DNA from 4 places in the Lacrimispora cavernae genome. Region 2 is predicted to be linked to each of the others. Evidence: a T-box and tRNA genes for the amino acid it is inferred to sense, from the RefSeq annotation. Region 2 holds a T-box; the other regions hold tRNA genes.
What was found. A T-box is a leader RNA that pairs with one kind of tRNA and senses whether it is charged. The one in region 2 lies ahead of ABFV83_RS05060 (valine--tRNA ligase), so its partner is inferred to be a tRNA-Val.

Region 1: it encodes a tRNA-Val, which carries the amino acid that the T-box ahead of ABFV83_RS05060 (valine--tRNA ligase) is inferred to sense. The anticodon was not compared.
Region 3: it encodes a tRNA-Val, which carries the amino acid that the T-box ahead of ABFV83_RS05060 (valine--tRNA ligase) is inferred to sense. The anticodon was not compared.
Region 4: it encodes a tRNA-Val, which carries the amino acid that the T-box ahead of ABFV83_RS05060 (valine--tRNA ligase) is inferred to sense. The anticodon was not compared.

What each region holds. Positions count from the first base shown of each region.
Region 1 is NZ_CP157940.1:2,031,717-2,035,536, reverse strand. It holds gene ABFV83_RS09700 (rubredoxin-like domain-containing protein) at 171-503, shown strand; gene ABFV83_RS09695 (hypothetical protein) at 1,061-1,522, shown strand; tRNA gene ABFV83_RS09690 (tRNA-Val) at 1,823-1,896, opposite strand; tRNA gene ABFV83_RS09685 (tRNA-Ala) at 1,903-1,975, opposite strand; gene ABFV83_RS09680 (2-hydroxyacid dehydrogenase) at 2,067-3,014, opposite strand; gene ABFV83_RS09675 (hypothetical protein) at 3,138-3,278, opposite strand; gene ABFV83_RS09670 (transglutaminase domain-containing protein) at 3,633-3,820, opposite strand, start outside.
Region 2 is NZ_CP157940.1:1,068,499-1,072,318, forward strand. It holds gene ABFV83_RS05050 (DUF5716 family protein) at 1-433, shown strand, start outside; gene ABFV83_RS05055 (hypothetical protein) at 430-1,245, shown strand; T-box leader at 1,323-1,546, shown strand; gene ABFV83_RS05060 (valine--tRNA ligase) at 1,696-3,820, shown strand, end outside.
Region 3 is NZ_CP157940.1:570,858-574,677, forward strand. It holds gene ABFV83_RS02760 (cupin domain-containing protein) at 562-855, shown strand; gene ABFV83_RS02765 (methyltransferase) at 945-1,463, opposite strand; tRNA gene ABFV83_RS02770 (tRNA-Val) at 1,769-1,841, opposite strand; gene ABFV83_RS02775 (CatA-like O-acetyltransferase) at 1,907-2,545, opposite strand; tRNA gene ABFV83_RS02780 (tRNA-Pro) at 2,689-2,762, opposite strand; gene ABFV83_RS02785 (HAD family hydrolase) at 2,892-3,674, shown strand; gene lpdA (dihydrolipoyl dehydrogenase) at 3,685-3,820, shown strand, end outside.
Region 4 is NZ_CP157940.1:2,246,898-2,250,717, forward strand. It holds gene ABFV83_RS10710 (uroporphyrinogen decarboxylase family protein) at 1-959, opposite strand, end outside; tRNA gene ABFV83_RS10715 (tRNA-Met) at 1,356-1,429, opposite strand; tRNA gene ABFV83_RS10720 (tRNA-Val) at 1,464-1,536, opposite strand; gene ABFV83_RS10725 (LysR family transcriptional regulator) at 1,780-2,661, opposite strand; gene ABFV83_RS10730 (YeiH family protein) at 2,790-3,788, shown strand.

The sequences.
Region 1 (3,820 bases), 960 kb from region 2:
ACATGGGACGGAGCTGGAAGAGGAGCTTGTTTGCCAAAGCCCCTTAATTCCCTAAAATCTTAAGGGAATAGGTTAATATGCCTTTAATGGATTGACAAATACGGCATAGCAGGTAATATAATAATTATCAGGAGTTAAAAAATATTCTTTAACCAAGGAGGCGTATTGTTATGAAGCTGTTTCGATGTACAGTATGTGGCTATGTTTATGAAGGAGAGACCCCACCGGAAAAATGTCCAAAATGTAAAATGGGTGCAGAGAAATTTGAGGAGCTCAGTGACGAAGATGCTGAGAGAATCTATCGCTCTGACCGGACCAATGCCATTCATATGGAAATCATCACATTGGCAGAAAAAATCATTGCATTAAGTAAGGAAGGTATTGAGGATAATTTAGATCCTAAATGTGTATCCGCTTTTACCCAGGCAAAGGATGAAGCATGGGTAATTAAACAAAGATCAAAAACAGAACTTGCAGGACATATGAAACTGGGAAAATATTAATTGCAGAAAAGAGTACCAGGGTAAAAAATAGTTCCATATCTTTCAAAAAATAGAAACACCGGAATCCTGGCGGAAGCAGGGATTCCCGGTGTTTTTGCTGTACATGGGTAAAAGAGTGCATCAGGTTGTTTGGCTAAAGCTGGTGGAGTGCATAGGGAAAATTGAAACAGCGATGATAATGGAGGGATAACGGAAGTTTTTTGAGGTACTATTCAGACAGCAGACAGATATTACGGAGAAAGCAGCCAACGATCAATATTTAGTTGACAGTTTTTTAGTGCAATAAGTAATAAGTAAAGTGATTAAAGATTTGTGTGATAAAAAGGGAGGGAGCCGGCGAGATCGGGGCGATCCTGCCGGCTGTTATGAAAAAAAGTACTACTTTTAAGGTTATTGGCCTCTTTACAGTCTTTAATATACCGGAAATTTGTGACGGGAATTTGATAAAACTGTGAAGAGTTTGTGAAAGTAAGAATAGTACATTGGAAACTAAATATTGATAGCTGGTTGTTTTTGGGATAAAGTCATATATAAATAGTAATTCAGGGGGTGTTGATATGGAAAGTATAGAAAATAAGCTGACAGTATTATCACAAATTGCGAAAGAATTAAATCAGAAAAATGTTACATGGGCCATTGGAGCCTCTTTGTTGTTATACTTCAAAGGAATCACATCTGAATTTCATGATATAGATATTATAGCGGTTGAAGAAGATGCGGAAATAATTAAAGATGTTTTGTTATCTCTTGGAAATCTTCAGAAGCCGAATCCAAATGCTAAATACAAATCCAAAAGTTTTATGGAGTTCATCGTTGACGGAGTTGATATTGATGTAATGGCAGGTTTTACTATTGTTAATAATGATAAGGAATATTATTTTCCTTTGAAAAAGAAAGAAATCAATGATTATACAGAAGTAAATGGTATTGGAATTCCTTTACATTCCCTTGAAGAATGGCGTAATTATTATGAGCTGATGGGGCGGGACGAAAAGGTAAAAATGATCGATGCATATTAGGAGATTTTTTATTTTGTAAATGAAACAATTTCTAACTATCAGCATGATGCTGGTAACATGCCTTCAAGCTTGCCTTACTTTGTGATTGTGTATAATTAATGACAGTAAACCTGTAATAATTTGCGGCTTTGTGTCGAATGTTCAGACATTAACAATCAATCCACAATTATTTCCACATTATTGTGGATAAGTGTCGCTTGGGTATCAAAATCTGAAAAATAACCATATTCTATGAAAAACAAAAACACCGGGATTCCTTATATTGCAGGAATTCCGGTGTTTTCTTAGTTTATGGGATACTGGAAGTAATGGGGCTCGAACCCATGACCTTTCGCGTGTGAGGCGAACGCTCATCCCAGCTGAGCTATACTTCCATTACATGGAGATAGCGAGACTCGAACTCGTGACCTATGCGTTGCGAACGCATCGCTCTCCCATCTGAGCTATATCCCCATGTCTAAATTATAGCACGAAGATTCTGAATTACAAGTATTTTTTATGCAAATGAGACAAAAAATCTCTTGCTTTTTACCCGGCAAATATTTTAAAGAATGATGTTTGACTGACAGCCTTCCATCCAATTTTTAATGTTGTCAAAAACGATTTTTGCCCGGGCCTCCATGGATTGCACCGAGGCAAAGGCCACGTGAGGGGTAACGATGGTATTCTTGCTTTTAAGAAGGGGATGTTCCGGATCAAGGGGAGGTTCTGTCTCAAAGACATCGATTCCGGCACCGGAAAGATAGCCGTTATTTAACGCTTCAGCCAAGGCATTGGAATCCACAACAGGCCCTCTTGCAGCGTTGATTAAGTATGCGCCCTTTTTCATTTTGGCAATGGTGTCCCGGTTTATTAAATGGCGGGAATCATCGTTTAAAGGACAATGAAGGCTTACAATGTCAGAACGGGATAACAGCTCGTCAAGGGATACGAATTCAATAAATGAAGGCTCGCTCCCGGTCAGACGCCGTTTGTATCCAAGAACCTTACAGCCAAAGGCGGAACAGAGTTCGGCAGTCCTTGTACCAATCGCGCCGGCGCCTATGATGCCCACTGTTTTTCCCATAATCTCGCAGCCTATCAGGCCGTCCTTTGTTTTCCCTTCCCTGCACCGGGCTTCCACCTGGGGCACATTGCGAAGAAGAGAGAGCATCATGCAGATCGTAAGCTCTGCCACGGCTTCGGTGGAGTATCCGGCTGCATTGCTGACCTTGATTCCTCTTTTTCTTGCTGCTTCCAGGTCTACGTGGTCAACACCTGTAAATGCAACATCTATGAATTTTAAATGCTCACAGGCGGATATTACCTGCCCGGGCAGAGGCATGTTGGCAATCATGATGACATCTGCCTGTTTGGCCCGTTGAATCTGGACTTCTGGATCCGTATCCTTCGGATAGGAGGTGAAGCAGTGACCGGCATCCGTCAGAGGCTTTGCGTATTCATTTAAAAGGCAGTCCGGGATGCCCAGGGATTCTAATAGTACGATGTTCATAAGTTTCACTCCAATCATTGCATAAAATTACAGGACCGCAGCAAGCACGACCCTGCAATTCTTATTATAGCACTGATTGAAAGATTAAAAAAGATGAGATTTAATTATGGGTTCAAAATGATCTTAAAGATATCCCAGTGATTTTAAGTGTACTTTCAATCCCGTCTCAAGGGGAGTATCCGGCAGACGTACTCCCGCCTCCCGCAGGGCGGACAGATCATAAATCCGATGGCACAGATGCCCGCTGTACTCCGGGTTCGCCATCCTCCTCTACGAAATATCCGTCTTCTTTCTGTGGCGTAACTTTTCTGAGGAGATAATAGATAGAATTAGTGGAGATTACTACCAGACGCTTCGTTACACCGGGAAATATATGTAAATCCTATAAGGCATGTCTTTCATTCAAGAGTAAACTGTGGCCACAAAGTTTTCATAGAGAACCAGTTCCCTCAATTGTCCGAATTCTTTCAGAATATTTTCCAGAAGCTCAAAGCCCTCTTTTTCAAACACGGTATCCTTTTTTCTGGGTATCCTGTGCCTTGCAGCGTTCAATAATGGCTGCAATGGTGGCAGCGTCGGTTACCTTGAAACAGGGCAGCATTATGATAAGAGTACGTTTCATCGGCTCCCCGACTCCCACGGCGGGATGGAATATAAGGCGGGAGAGTATTGATATCGGTCAGCCAGTGCCTTGTCAAACAGGAAAGGATCGAATTCCAGTTCTCCCACGGCGGCAGCGGTACAGTCTATATAGGAAGTCTGGTCGCCCAGTTTAACGGCATTCCAACTGTGTGCGATTCCTTTTT
Region 2 (3,820 bases):
GCTGTTTGCCAGGGGCGCGGCTTTTAAGGGAATGGATTACCTTCAGGATAAGACCTCCTATCCCTTTACCTGCATCTGCGAGGGGCGGCTTCATTCCACCATTTCCATGAAGGTGCTTCATAAGGAACGGGAAACCCAGCTGGTTGTAGCTGCTGCTGGGGACAGCTGGTATGAAGCAAAGAGCAGCGTGGATTTAATTGTGGATCATCAGGATTACGTGGAATTCATGGTAACGCCCATGGACCCAAAGCAGAAACGGCTGGTAAAGATCCCGCTGGAAGGATTTCCGGACCGGAAGGACAAAAACCTGAGGATAGGGATCAGTTTTGGGTTTCTGGATGAAAAAACCATGGCAGTAGTACTAAAGGACAAGGGCTTTGGTGAAATATTTCCGGCCACGGATGCCGTCATAAGGCAAGAGGTTATGCTATGAGTCTGATTCTTTGCCGGCAGGAGCCGGTCAAACACCCCTTTTATTTTGAAGGCCTGGGAATCCGCCTGTTTTCCTCCCAGGAGCTTTGCTATGTGATTTATAATAATCCCCTTTTGGTCATGGATCAATTTGTGGATAATAGTCTGATTCAGTTTATCAGAGAGGATCTGGATATGGCTTTTCTGGCTGCCAAGCTGGAAAAATGGCAGGAAAGCGGAGAGGAACCGGATGAGCTTCTTGTCACGATCCTTCACGAATGTGATTACTATACTGCTTCTGAGGTCGGCCGGTTCCGGCAGAGTCTGACTGCATACCGCCGGATGCCTGCCCAGGAGTTTTTAAAGACAAAGGCGGATTACCTGTTCTCCAGAAAACAATATGGAAAGGCTATCGCAGAATACGGTCAGATCCTGGATCTTCCAAAAGGGAACCGGGGGGATGACGCCTTTCGGGCTAAAATCTATAATAATCTGGGAGCGGCCTATGCCAGGCTGTTTATGACTGATAAAGCCTGCCAGGCCTACCAAAAATCCTTTGATCTGGTGAAAAATGTTGAGATTTTAAAAAGAATATGCCATCTGGCCCAGTGGAATCCGGGCCTGATGTTAAATGAACGGTTTCAGGCTCTTATTACAGATGAAATGAGGCAGGAATGCGAAACAGAAAAGGAAAAGGCAGAAGCGCTGGCGGCTGAGGCAGACAGCTTAAAAGAGCTTGAGCAGCTGTTTCAAAAGGACCCGATCAAACGTTTACAGGGAGCCGGCGAGCTTATCCAGAGATGGAAACAGGAATACCGGAATATTATGTCTTGACAAATCTGTAAAAAGCCACTATCATTACATGGTATAAAGAAACACCCTGTATGCCAAAAAGCATGGGCAGGAATAAGGAAAAGGTAGAGAAGAAGAGGAGTACGCTTATAACCCTGAAAGAGAAAACCGTTCACCGGCTGAAAGACGGTTAAGGAAGTGTATGCGGAAGGTAGCTTCAGAACCGGAAGGCTGAAATTTAAAGTTCAGTAGGCTTTCACGCGTGGCTGCGTTACAGGCTATATGAGATATGGCAAAATCTGCCATATGAATAAAGGTGGTACCGCGTTGATTCGCCCTTTGCATCCTGGTGATGCAGAGGGCTTTTTGTATACCTGGAAGTTTCTTTGAAATGCCCTGATATACGAAGGCGTTCCATATGGATGCGCAACTCCGCCCATGGGTAAAATTTGAAACCCGGAACGCACGGTGGTGAGAAGGAAGGAGAACATGATGAAAGAATTAGAGAAGACCTATAATCCGGCAGGGATTGAAGGCAAGCTTTATGAGAAATGGCTGGATAAGAAGTATTTTCATGCAGAACCAAATAAGGATAAAAAGCCCTTTACCATTGTAATGCCGCCTCCCAATATTACGGGACAGCTTCATATGGGGCATGCCTTAGACAACACCATGCAGGATATTCTTATCCGCTATAAGAGGATGCAGGGTTACGAGGCCTTGTGGCAGCCGGGTACGGATCATGCGGCCATTGCGACAGAAGTCAAAGTTATTGAGAGCTTAAAGAAACAGGGAATTGACAAGGAGGACCTTGGCAGGGAAGGCTTTCTGGAGAAATGCTGGGACTGGAGAAAGGATTATGGCGGCCGGATCATCAACCAGCTTCATAAGATGGGATCCTCTGCTGACTGGGACAGAGAGCGTTTTACCATGGATGAAGGCTGTTCGGCAGCCGTACAGGAAGTTTTTATCAGGCTCTATGAAAAAGGTTATATTTATAAAGGCTCCCGTATTGTAAACTGGTGTCCGGTATGCCAGACTTCCATTTCTGATGCGGAAGTGGAGCATGAGGACCAGAACGGCTTCTTCTGGCACATCAATTATCCCATCGCAGGAGAAAAAAGCAGGTTTGTGGAGATTGCAACCACCAGGCCTGAAACCCTTCTTGGAGATACTGCTGTGGCAGTAAACCCGGAAGATGAGCGCTATCAGGACCTTGTCGGCAAGATGTTGGAGCTTCCCCTTACAGGACGGGAAATACCGGTGGTAGCAGATTCCTATGTAGATAAGGAATTTGGAACCGGCTGTGTGAAGATCACCCCGGCCCACGATCCCAATGACTTTGAGGTGGGAAAGAGACACAGCCTTCCTGAAATCAACGTCATGAATGACGATGCCACCATCAACCTTCCCGGCAGCAAATACCATGGCATGGAACGTTATGAAGCCAGAAAAGCTATTGTAAAGGACCTTGAGGAGCTGGGCCTTTTGGTAAAGGTGGCTCCCCATACCCATGCGGTAGGAACCCATGACCGCTGTAAGGCCACAGTAGAGCCTATGGTAAAGCAGCAGTGGTTTGTCAAGATGGAAGAGATGGCAAAGCCAGCAATTGAGGCGCTGAAAACGGGAGAACTGAAATTTGTTCCGGAAAGATTTGATAAGACCTACCTTCACTGGCTTGAAAATATCCGTGACTGGTGTATTTCCAGACAGCTTTGGTGGGGACACCGCATACCGGCCTATTATTGTGACCAGTGTGGGGAGATTATCGTGTCAAAAGAAGTTCCCACAGTATGTCCCAAATGCGGTGGAACCCATCTGATTCAGGATGAGGATACCCTTGACACCTGGTTTTCCTCTGCTCTCTGGCCTTTCTCCACCTTAGGCTGGCTGGAGGAAACAGAGGACTTAAAATACTTCTATCCAACCGATGTGCTGGTTACAGGCTATGACATTATTTTCTTCTGGGTAATCCGCATGGTATTTTCCGGTATCGAGCATACCGGAAAGCTTCCCTTCCACACGGTGCTGATGCATGGCCTGGTAAGGGATTCCGAAGGCCGTAAGATGAGTAAATCCTTAGGAAACGGAATCGATCCTCTGGAGGTCATCGAAAAGTACGGTGCCGATGCCCTGCGCATGACCCTGATCACCGGCAATGCCCCTGGTAATGACATGCGTTTCTACTGGGAGCGTGTGGAAGCCAGCAGAAATTTTGCCAATAAAGTATGGAATGCTTCCCGTTTCATTATGATGAATATAGAGAAAGCGCCGGAGGCAAAGGCAGAGCTTTCAGAACTTACTCTTGCGGATAAATGGATCTTGTCCAAGGTTAACTCTCTTGCAAAGGATGTAACTGAAAACCTGGATAAGTATGAACTGGGAATTGCACTTCAAAAGGTTTATGACTTTATCTGGGAGGAATTCTGCGACTGGTATATTGAGATGGTAAAGCCAAGGCTTTGGGACGATCAGGACAAGACAAAGGCAGCGGCCATCTGGACCCTTAAAACCGTGCTTATTAACTCCTTAAAGCTTCTTCATCCTTATATGCCGTTCCTCACCGAGGAAATCTTCTGCAACCTTCAGGATGAAGAAGAGTCCATTATGATTTCCA
Region 3 (3,820 bases), 500 kb from region 2:
TATGTACAGACGGTATCTCAATTTGTTTCTCTGACATAATCGTTGAATTTGATAAGGTCCATAACTTTCATAGTAAGGGTAAATATTCGGTGTACAGCAGCAGCGGTGACCTCGTCAACTATCCACTGTTGTTTCTTTTTGTCTGCCACCTCCGGCGTTAAAAATGTTTTAAGTTTTCTCACTTGTTATGACAAAAATCCTGATTAAGAAGTCACTTAGAGCATATAACATCTGCGGCTGAGAGATCCAATAGGCTCATGTGTACATAGAAATCAGGAGACGAGTTAAGTAGCACATACATATTGAGTGTATTTCTGGAAAGAGGAAAAATCATGAAATTAAATAAATTATATACATAGTCGTTGCAGGAAAGTTACAGGAATTCCTTTTTCTAAAAGGGGGAGGAGCCGACAAGATCGGGGAGTTCATGCCGGGAGTTTGATGGATCTGTAAAGAGTTTATGAAAGAAAATGATACGTTAAGCACTTAATATTGATAGTTGGTAAAATATATAGTATCCTGTTTACATGGAATGATTATAGGTGTGAATGGAGAGATTATATGGATATCAAAAACACAAGTAATTTATCTGAACAATTTATTTGGCATGATGCTGTTGGTTTAACTACAAAGTCATTGGGAGAGGCCGCAGGGAGTCAAAAAATTTACGTTAATATTGATTATGTTCCGCCTAAAGCTTATAGTACAAAATTTTACAGCCATTCACAGCAGGAAGAATTTTTTATGATCCTTTCCGGAACCGGAACTTTACGCATAAATGATGAGGAAAGAGCCGTTAGTCAGGGGGACTTCATAGCAAAGCCGGCAGGGAAGAATATCGCACACACATTTTGATATAAATAGGCTGTGGTCTGTAAATGAAAGCAAACCAAATGGTTTAAAATATCACGATGATGTATCCTCCGTCTTAGGGATAAGGTATACTAAATGTACCGCTTAACCTTATTCATATAGTTTATATATTCTGTCCCAAATTTGTTGACACACCATCTTTCTTCGGAAAGAATAATCCAGTGTGCAGATATTTGAAAAACAAGCAGAGATATAAGCAGTAGTATAGAATGTGTTAACAATACACAGCCTAAGAAGTATATGAAATATCCTACATACATAGGGTTTCGGGAAATCTTATATATTCCGTTTGTATTTATTCCGCTTTGGCCAGGTTTTGCAAAGTTAACAGTAGCAATTATAAGAATACTGATGCCCAAGATGTAGGTAAATAAGGCCATAAAAAACAGGGGAGGTTTAGTCTGGATTTTCAAAAAAATCGAATATAAGATAATAAAAGCATTTGAAAGCTGATAAAAAAGGTAGGCAACCTTTTCACTGCCCACTAATGGGGCAAAGAAAGCGGCACGGCTTAAAGCATCTTTATTAATCATTTTTAGCAAGCCGAACCTTATGAGAAAGATAGGTGATATTAATAGAAATGCATTCATTTTAAGCGCCTCCCCATATCTTTTACCATTGCGTATCAATATAAATCTAAACTTTTTGCTAAAATCATATCACAGATGCAATGAACGTTCTATTGAGAAAAGTCCTTTTCAAGCAGGCTTAGAGAAAATACATGTAGACTATGGATAGCACTTAAAGGCGGTATACGCAGTAAACAATGTTGAAAGCACCATAGTTTCTTTTGAACCGGAATCCTAATAATATCAAGGTTTTTGACATAAATATAGGGCCGAAATTCAAATCAGTCCAATCAAACTGTCCTAAATTTCGTCCCTATATCAGCTAATGGAGACAACAGGACTCGAACCTGCGACCCTCTACACGTCAAGCAGATGCTCTCCCAGCTGAGCTATGTCTCCATGAGAGCATTGTAACTGAAAATCTGAAAAAAGGCAAGCGAAATTCTTCCATAAATTTGAAGAATTTACAGCAGCCAATCCATGTTGTCACACCTGCTTTGAAGTTCCATAAAAAACTTAGAAATATGGAATCCATCCATAAGGGCATGATTAACCAGGACCGATACCGGTATTCTTAAAGTTCCCTCTGATTTAAAATATTTTCCCCAGGTAATACGGGGATTGCTGTCTGCAGGAATGGGAACCGGCTGAATGATGGAAGTGTAGCTTACCCAGGGAATGCTGGAAAAGAAAAAAAGCTGTTTCTGGTTTCTTCCGTCTGATAGGACCTGGCTCTGTCTGGCCTTTTCCTGCCGCTGTTTCCCATCCTCTAAAAAGGCGTTAAAGGGCAGCCGGTCGTCTGCAGTGCAGTAACAATAATTTTCATTTTCTAACGCCAGGGTATAGGAAGGAATGCAATGATCATATTCGATGATCACGTCTTCTTGAATACGGCGGCGAAATTCCGGGATAGAGTTGGCTGTTTGGGCTGTCGCGTAAAGGAAAGTCAAATAAAAGGGCAGCTTCTTTTCTTTTATGTAGCTCATGAAACTTGTAATGTCCAAATTTACGGTCATACCTACATATGGATAAGCGAGATTACGGAAAAGGTCAAACTGATCCTTACGCAGATAATGTTCCATGTCAAGATAATGGTAACTCATAAGAAACACCTCCTGATTTCATAAACCAATTGTGACGTAAATCGTTAGAAAAAAGCGCAGGCAGTACGCGCAATTATGATACAAAAAAATACCGGGAACCTTATATTAATAAGGCAAACCGGCATTCTTAAGTAAATTGTCAGTCGGAGTAACAGGATTTGAACCTGCGACCTCTCGGCCCCCAGCCGAGCGCGCTACCAAGCTACGCCATACTCCGTTCCCATGACACTATGACATTATAGCAGAAAATTTCCAATTGGTAAAGTATATTTCTTGAAAAATTTTCAAATTTAATATATTATGATAAAGAGACGATTATTTTAGGAAGAAAAACAGGTGAATATAGATGAAACCAATTGTAAGCTTTGATGTAGATATGACACTGCTGGACCATAAAGACTGGACAATTCCTGCCAGCGCTTTGGAAACCATAGAAAAGCTGAGAGAAAATTATACCATTGTTCTGGCAACGGGCAGAGATATGGATTCTCTTTTCAGCACTGCTATTCGGGATGTGGTAAGGCCGGAGGCGATCATCCATCTCAATGGAACAAAAGTAACCGTGGGAGATAAGGTCATTTATGAGCATACCTTTGATAAGGACCTGCTGAGGCAGATTCTGGCCTATACGGAGAAAACCCCTTACAGCGTGGGAACTACTGTCGGGGAATGGGATTATTATGTTCATCCGGAAGTGGTTGAAAGGCATGATGCAAATCTCTGGGGAGAATGCGGAAGAAGATTTAAGGATCCGGGAATACTTATGGATCTGGAAGTGAGGACCATGGCCTATATTGGAGATGAAGCAGGCGCAAAAGCCATGGAAGAGGTATTTCCGGAAATCCATGTGCATATGTTTGCCGACAAACGGGGAGCGGACGTGGTGGAACGGAAAGCTTCAAAAGCCATGGGGCTGATAAGGCTCTGCGAATATTATAAGATACCTCTCGCGGAAACAATAGCCTTTGGAGACAGCATGAATGACTATGATATCATAAAGATGGCAGGCAAGGGCATTGCCATGGGCAACGCCATGGATGAACTAAAGAAAGCGGCTGATTACGTTACGGATCCTATTGATCAGGAGGGGATTAAAAATGCCTGCCTGTATTTTGGGTTGATCCGGTAGGAGGGCTGAAATGGCTGAACATTATGATATTCTTGTGATCGGCGGAGGGCCGGGCGGTTATACGGCAGCTTTAAAAGCAGCCGGTCTGGGTCTTAAGACCGCCATTGTGGAGAAGGATAAACTGGGAGGAACCTGTATTAACAAAG
Region 4 (3,820 bases), 1.2 Mb from region 2:
TACATCTCTCTTGCCGCTTCTGCAATTGCACGGATCCTGTCATAAGGAATCTCTGTAGGAAGTGTGCAGTCAGCGCCAAGGATGAATGATGTTTTTCCATAATCACGAATCACCTTTTTTGCTTCTGCTTTTAGTTCATCTATGGTCCCTTCTACCATGACTCCGCTTCTGTTGGCAAGTCCGCCCATGACGGTTATGCCGTTGAAAAGCCGTTTCCCCTCTTCAAGGCTGAAATCTGTCTCATAAGTGCCCCAGTTTACCACATCAGCCAAGCCGTTGTAGGATTCGTATCTCTTCATATTTAAATTATTTTTGCACATATGAAGGAAATTGATACATCCTGCTTCTTTGGAAGCTTTTAATATCTCCTTGTCAAAAGGTTCTATCATTTCCGAAAACTCTTCATCCGTAAAGTAATGCTTCTCTCCCCCTAATGCTGCGTAATAAATTCCATCCAGTCCCAGTTCCTTATATTTTACTGCCAGCTGGCACATGCCGTCTGCAATTCTCTTAAATGCTTCCAGAACCGGCTGCTTATTCTCCCTGATATGGGTACAGAACAATTCTCTTACGCTCTCATAACCATAGCGCGCTTCAATGGGATGAATGGCGGATGCACAAATGCCGTGAAGCGTGCCCAGGGAGAATGCATCAGGATCTGCCTTATCCAGGATTCTCTTTACCATTTCAATCTGGCTTTTCATAAAGGCATCATTTAAGGAATAGTGAGGTATTTTATTCCAGTCCTCAGGAGTCCTGATTTCCCCTGCATCAGGAACCAGGTTCTCATTCATGATCTTGATAATATCCGTATCGGTCTGCCGGAAAAATTCAAGATGAGATTCCACTCCCTTCTCCCCTTTTGCCTCGCTTTCCGGAAAGTGTAATGAAAATCCGGTGGGCACATAATCCACCTCTTTTCCCTGGATGGCTGCTAAAACCCGCTCTCTCTTTGTCATAACCCTATCTCCTTTGCTCTTCTGTTTATATTACTGATATTATCACTGTTATTATCACTTGTCAATATGGATATCGTCATTTTTTATACTTTTCCTGATATTTCTTTTTTATTTTGTGCACTTTGTCTTTGCATTCAGTTTTCCGTCTGCAGGAAGCTGCACCTTTCTTTACAATGTTACGCCTCATTACAATCCTGTAATTGTGGCAGTTCCATAAATTTTCTTGTCAAGCGGATATTCGCAATGACCAATGGGTCGTCCCTCCGCACCCCCACTTACTGCTTTTCCCATTTGAAGCGGGGGACTTACCTGGCTCGGTTAAACTCCATGGAACAACTCTGGTTTTATATGGGGATGAAAAAAAGACATCTGCTATATAACAGATGTCTTAAAAAGTAGCGGAAGGGAGATTCGAACTCTCGACACCACGGGTATGAACCGTGTGCTCTGGCCAACTGAGCTATTCCGCCATATTTAATTGGTGATAAGCAATTTACTTATCAATGGGACCTACAGGGCTCGAACCTGTGACCCTCTGCTTGTAAGGCAGATGCTCTCCCAGCTGAGCTAAGATCCCAGTGCTTGTCTTGGTCAGGAGCTCTTTATTTTCTCCCGTTCCCGACTGCTTCATTAGTATAATATTAATTGTATTAATTGTCAACACTTTTTTGTCAATTTTTTTCATTTTTTCCTGCCTCTTTATAAAACCTAGATTTTACGGGGAATTTTGTCATTTTTTATGCTGATGAACCGAAAAGACATACCTGTATATCCAGTTGATTTGTAAACGGGAGGATTGACAGATGTCTTTTCCCGGCCTTCATTCCCCATGCAGGATGTCAAACAGCTCCTTATAATAGGATTTATAAATACTTCCTTTCCTCCAGATAAATGTAAAATCATGGGTCAATTGAAAATCCTCCAATTCAATTTTTTTCAAAATGCCCCTGTTTAATTCCTCCTTTACCGCAGCCTCATAAAGAAATGTGATTCCCTGCCCTTTAGCCACCATTTGTTTTATAGCGCTAATATTGCTGATTTCCATTATATTAGGGAAATCATGAAGCAATAAATTCTTCCCTTCCAGATAGCGCTCAAAGACATACCTGGTTCCGGAACCAGGTTCCCGGATAAAAAGCCTTTCCCTGAGAAGATCCTCCACTTTTGCGATCTCCCGTTGAAACTCATAGTCAGGCGCACAGACAGCTGCAAACGGCTCCGAGGCAAAAACCAGAAAATCATATTCCTTTTTCAGGAAAAACCCCTCCACCAAAGCGAATTCAATCTCCCCTTCATTCAGTTTCCCAAGCAGCTCCTTAGTATCCCCGACCACCATCTGAACCGCTGTCTCCGGATACACATGAAGAAATCTTGTGAGCGCTTCCGGCATCACGTACTCTCCTATGGTCATGGTAGCGCCAAATACCAGCCTCCCGCCTTTTCCCGATTGCTGCTCCATGATCTTTTTTAAATGCAGCTCATCATCCTTCATGGTTATGGCGGCAGATAAAAAGACTTTTCCCGCCTCCGTCAAATTCACCTTTTTTCCGTTGTATTCAAACAGTCTGGTTCCATACTTGTTTTCTAAATAATGAATATGATGGGACACCGCAGGCTGGGTGATATGAAGTTCACTGGCTGCCTTTGTAAAGTTCATGCAGCGGCATACCGCAAGAAACGTATCAATCCGAAAATCCAGCATGAATTATATTCTCCTTTTGATTGCTCCATTAACCATAACATATTTTTATAGTTTAATAAATATAAATCATTTTATTTTATTGTTATGATCCAATATAATAAAACCAGATCAAGAAGGAGGATTAATTCATGAAAAAATACGCCCCAGGCATTCTTCTCTGCCTTTTCATATCCGCTCCCGCATGGTTTTTAGGAAAAACCTTCCCGGTTATCGGCGGCCCTGTTTTTGCCATTCTCATCGGCATGGCAATGGCACCCTTTGTAAAAAGGAAGGAATCTTTCCGGCCGGGAGTGGCTTTTACTTCAAAAAAAATCCTGCAATATGCCGTGATTCTCCTGGGCTTCTCCATGAACCTGTCCACAGTTCTTCAAAAGGGCAGGGAAGCCCTGCCCATCATCCTGGCGACCATCTCCACTTCCCTGTTGATTGCATTCATCCTTTCTAAAACACTGCGGCTCCCAGGTAAGACCGCCATTTTAATCGGCGTTGGCTCGTCCATCTGCGGAGGTTCCGCCATTGCCGCCACAGCTCCGGTTATTGACGCCAATGACAGTGAGATCGCCCAGTCCATATCTGTCATCTTTTTTTTCAACATCATTGCTGCTCTGCTTTTTCCAGCTTTAGGCTCGGCTTTGGGACTTTCTAATGAGGGCTTTGGCCTGTTTGCCGGAACTGCCATTAACGATACCTCTTCCGTGACGGCTGCCGCTTCCGCCTGGGATGGCATGTACGGCAGCAACACCTTGGAATCGGCTACCATAGTAAAACTGACCAGAACCCTGGCCATCATCCCTATTACGCTGTTTTTGGCATGTTACAAAACCGGAAAAGAGAAGAAAACTTCGGAACGCTCCATCTCCATTGGAAAAGTTTTTCCCTCCTTTGTACTCTTTTTTCTGCTGGCTTCCATAATCACTACGGCATTTCCCATACCAGCAGGTGTTACCGGTTCATTAAAAGGCTTAAGCAAACTTTTTATCATCATGGCTATGGGAGCCATTGGAACCAATACCGATTTAATTAAGCTGATACGGACAGGCAAAAAGCCCCTTTTATTAGGCTTTTGCTGTTGGCTTGGGATATCTGTAGTAAGCCTGGCCCTTCAAGTGATTCTAGGAATCTGGTAAAATCGGATGCAGGAATGCAAGCATTTTTTGCA